Regions from separate parts of the Streptomyces sp. NPDC053665 genome, predicted to be linked through region 2. Evidence: predicted binding sites of a transcription regulator. Region 2 holds the regulator's gene; the other holds the start of a gene.

Region 1 (2,392 bases), on a different contig from region 2:
CGGCCTCGGCTCCCGCCGACGGCCGAGCCTCCGGAGCGGCCCCCGCTCCCGTCGACGGCCGGGCCTCGGGGGCGGTCTCCGCTCCCGCCGGTGGTCGAGCGCCCGGGGCGGTCTCCGCTCCCGTCGACGGACGCCGGGCGACGGGCCTGCCGCCCGTCGTCGACCGCGTCGCCACCCGCGACCCGGTCGTCTTCCTCACCTACGACGACGGCGCCGAGCGCGACCCCCGCTTCGTCGACCTGGTGCGCGAACGACGGCTCCCCGTCAGCCTGTTCCTCACCGACAGCGTCGTGGGCCCCGGCTACGCCCACTTCGCCCGGCTGCGCGCCGTCGGCGCCTCCCTCCAGAACCACACGCTGGACCACCCCGCCCTGCGCGGACTGCCCTACGCCGGCCAGCGCGCGGAGATCTGCGGCCAGCAGCACAAGCTCCGGGCCCGGTTCGGCGTCCACCCCCGGCTCTTCCGGCCGCCCTACGGCACCTACGACACGACGACCCTGCGCGCCGCAGCCGACTGCGGCATCCGGGCGGTCGTCCTGTGGCGCGTGTCCCTGGACGGCGACGGAGAGCTGGACTACCGCCGGGGCGCACGGAGGCTGCGGCCGGGCGACATCGTCTCGGTGCCGTCCGGCGACACCGACTCCCTGACGCTCGCCGAACGGACGCGGAGCCTGCTGCGCAAGATCGACCGCCGGGGTCTGCGGGTGGGACGGCTGGAGGACCACCTGGAGAAAGGCCTGCCGGACCACCTGAAGGACCACCCGGAGAACCACCCGGAGAACCACCCGGAGGACCACCGGGGAGGCGCGCCGGAGCGGCCGGCCGACCGACGCGCCGCGGGCAATTAGCAGTCCGCTTGACCGAGTGCTAATCGCAGTCATAGTCTCGGGTCTGGCACTCCCCCCTGGAGAGTGCCAACACAGCGACGGGCAGGTCCGGCACCCGCGACGACGGATCCACCTGGTCGCCACCTCAGACAGTTAACCCCGTGAGATCTCCGAAGGGGGAGGTCGGATCGTGACGACCACCAGCTCCAAGGTTGCCATCAAGCCGCTCGAGGACCGCATCGTGGTCCAGCCGCTCGACGCCGAGCAGACCACCGCCTCTGGCCTGGTCATCCCGGACACCGCCAAGGAGAAGCCCCAGGAGGGCGTCGTCCTGGCCGTGGGCCCGGGCCGCTTCGAGGACGGCAACCGTCTTCCGCTCGACGTCTCCGTCGGCGACGTCGTGCTCTACAGCAAGTACGGCGGCACCGAGGTGAAGTACAACGGCGAGGAGTACCTCGTCCTCTCGGCCCGCGACGTGCTCGCGATCATCGAGAAGTAATTCACCCGAAGCACCTTGCTCTGAACTGCGCCCCTGGCCCCCGCGATCGCCAATAAGCCGGGCGCCCGGGGCGCAGTTGTCGTTATCCCAATTTCCGGAAGAGGGCTCACGCTCCCATGGCGAAGATCCTGAAGTTCGACGAGGACGCCCGTCGCGCCCTCGAGCGCGGCGTCAACAAGCTTGCCGACACGGTCAAGGTGACGATCGGCCCCAAGGGCCGCAACGTCGTCATCGACAAGAAGTTCGGCGCCCCCACCATCACCAACGACGGTGTCACGATCGCCCGCGAGGTCGAGATCGAGGACCCGTACGAGAACCTCGGTGCCCAGCTGGTCAAGGAGGTGGCGACCAAGACCAACGACATCGCGGGTGACGGTACGACCACCGCGACCGTGCTCGCCCAGGCGCTCGTGCGCGAGGGCCTGAAGAACGTCGCCGCGGGTGCCTCCCCGGCCGCGCTGAAGAAGGGCATCGACGCCGCCGTCAAGGCCGTCTCCGACGACCTGCTCGCCTCGGCCCGCCCGATCGACGAGAAGTCCGACATCGCCGCCGTCGCCGCGCTGTCCGCCCAGGACCAGCAGGTCGGCGAGCTCATCGCCGAGGCCATGGACAAGGTCGGCAAGGACGGTGTCATCACCGTCGAGGAGTCCAACACCTTCGGTCTGGAGCTGGACTTCACCGAGGGCATGGCCTTCGACAAGGGCTACCTGTCGCCGTACTTCGTGACGGACCAGGAGCGCATGGAAGCCGTCCTGGACGACCCGTACATCCTCATCACGCAGGGCAAGATCTCCGCCATCGCGGACCTGCTGCCGCTGCTGGAGAAGGTCATCCAGGCCAACGCCTCCAAGCCGCTGCTGATCATCGCCGAGGACGTCGAGGGCGAGGCCCTGTCGACCCTGGTCGTGAACAAGATCCGCGGCACGTTCAACGCCGTCGCCGTGAAGGCCCCCGGCTTCGGCGACCGCCGCAAGGCGATGCTGCAGGACATGGCCGTCCTGACCGGCGCCACGGTCGTCTCCGAGGAGGTCGGCCTCAAGCTCGACCAGGTGGGCCTGGATGTCCT
Region 2 (2,392 bases):
CCACACCGGCAGCCGGCACCGCCCCACACCCGCGGCCACGCGCTCCCACCCGAGGTCTTCCCAAGTCACCGTCATACCGGGACGCTAGCGGTGCGCCCCGCCCGCGGCACGACGCCGCACGACCAGCCTTGCCGGGGGCGTACCCCACCGCCGTACACTGGGCCGGGGAATGCTGGCACTCGCACGCGCAGAGTGCCAGGCCGCGAACGGCGGGCAACGGGCGGACGACTTCTGGAGGTGTGCGCGATGCTCAGTGAACGCAGACTGCAAGTGCTGCGCGCCATCGTCCAGGACTACGTCGGCACCGAGGAGCCGGTCGGCTCCAAGGCCCTCACCGAGCGGCACAACCTCGGCGTCTCCCCGGCGACCGTGCGCAACGACATGGCGGCCCTGGAGGACGAGGGGTACATCGCCCAGCCGCACACCAGCGCCGGGCGGATCCCCACCGACAAGGGGTACCGGCTGTTCGTCGACAAGCTCGCCGGGGTCAAGCCGATGACCGCGCCCGAGCGGCGCGCGATCCAGAACTTCCTCGAGGGCGCCGTCGACCTCGACGACGTCGTGGCGCGCACGGTGCGGCTGCTCGCGCAGCTCACCCGCCAGGTCGCCGTCGTGCAGTACCCGTCGCTGACCCGCTCGACCGTGCGGCACGTGGAGCTGCTGTCCCTCGCGCCCGCGCGGGTGATGCTCGTGCTGATCACGGACACCGGGCGGGTCGAGCAGCGCGTGGTGGACTGCCCGGCGCCTTTCGGCGAGGCCTCGCTCGCGGATCTGCGCGCGCGCCTCAACAGCCGCGTGGCGAACCGCCGTTTCGCGGATGTGCCGAGTCTGGTGGAGGATCTCCCGGAGGCGTTCGAGCACGAGGACCGGGGTACGGTCTCCACGGTGCTCTCCACACTCCTGGAGACGCTCGTCGAGGAGAACGAGGAGCGGCTGATGATCGGCGGCACCGCCAATCTGACCCGCTTCGGTCATGACTTCCCCCTCACGATCCGGCCCGTGCTGGAGGCGCTGGAGGAGCAGGTCGTGCTCCTCAAGCTGCTCGGCGAGGCGAAGGATCCGGGCGTGACCGTACGGATCGGTCACGAGAACGCCCACGAAGGACTCAACTCCACGTCCGTCGTGTCGGTCGGCTACGGTTCGGGCGGCGAGGCAGTCGCCAAGCTCGGCGTGGTCGGACCGACCCGCATGGACTACCCGGGAACGATGGGAGCGGTACGCGCAGTGGCACGGTACGTCGGACAGATCCTGGCGGAGTCGTAGTGGCCACGGACTACTACGCCGTACTCGGCGTGCGCCGCGACGCGTCGCAGGAAGAGATCAAGAAGGCCTTCCGGCGGCTCGCCCGCGAGCTGCACCCGGACGTCAACCCCGATCCGAAGACCCAGGAGCGGTTCAAGGAGATCAACGCCGCCTACGAGGTGCTGTCGGACCCGCAGAAGAAGCAGGTCTACGACCTCGGCGGCGACCCGCTCTCGCAGGCCGGCGGCGGTGCCGGCGGCTTCGGGGCCGGTGGCTTCGGGAACTTCTCGGACATCATGGACGCCTTCTTCGGCACGGCCTCGCAGCGCGGACCGCGCTCGCGCACCCGCCGCGGCCAGGACGCCATGATCCGCATCGAGGTCGAGCTCGACGAGGCGGCCTTCGGCACGACGAAGGACATCCAGGTCGACACGGCCGTCGTCTGCAACACCTGCAACGGCGAGGGCGCCGCGCCGGGCACCTCCGCGCAGACGTGCGACATGTGCCGCGGCCGCGGTGAGGTCTCGCAGGTCACCCGGTCCTTCCTGGGCCAGGTCATGACCTCCCGCCCCTGCCCGCAGTGCCAGGGCTTCGGCACGGTCGTCCCCACGCCCTGCCCCGAGTGCGCGGGCGACGGCCGGGTGCGCTCCCGCCGGACCCTCACGGTCAAGATCCCGGCCGGTGTCGACAACGGCACGCGGATCCAGCTCGCCGGCGAGGGCGAGGTCGGGCCCGGCGGCGGCCCGGCCGGTGACCTCTACGTCGAGATCCACGAGCTGCCGCACCCGATGTTCCAGCGGCGCGGCGACGACCTGCACTGCACGGTGACGCTCCCCATGACCGCGGCGGCCCTCGGCACGAAGGTGCCGCTGGAGACGCTGGACGGCATGGAGGAGGTCGACATCCGCCCGGGCACCCAGTCCGGCCAGTCGATCCCGCTGCACGGCCGCGGTGTCACGCACCTGCGCGGTGGCGGGCGCGGCGACCTCATCGTGCACGTCGAGGTCCAGACGCCGACCAAGCTCGACCCCGAGCAGGAGCGCCTCCTGCGCGAACTGTCCAAGCTCCGCGGCGAGGAGCGCCCCACGGGCCAGTTCCAGCCCGGGCAGCAGGGGCTGTTCTCGCGACTGAAGGACGCGTTCAACGGACG

Evidence for each region. Region 2 encodes HrcA, which represses chaperone genes, less so after heat shock. Its sites were predicted from a motif close to TTNGCACTCNGNNNNNCNGAGTGCNAA; they were not measured.
Region 1: a site for HrcA is predicted at 892-918, ahead of groES (co-chaperone GroES). Genes of this name have one in related genera too.

The regions. Positions count from the first base shown of each region.
Region 1 covers NZ_JBVJKK010000003.1:247,086-249,477, forward strand. The annotation lists gene ACZ6ZN_RS14140 (polysaccharide deacetylase family protein) at 1-848, shown strand, start outside; gene groES (co-chaperone GroES) at 1,018-1,326, shown strand; gene groL (chaperonin GroEL) at 1,443-2,392, shown strand, end outside.
Region 2 covers NZ_JBVJKK010000002.1:673,199-675,590, reverse strand. The annotation lists gene ACZ6ZN_RS10610 (MBL fold metallo-hydrolase) at 1-75, opposite strand, end outside; gene hrcA (heat-inducible transcriptional repressor HrcA) at 247-1,263, shown strand; gene dnaJ (molecular chaperone DnaJ) at 1,263-2,392, shown strand, end outside.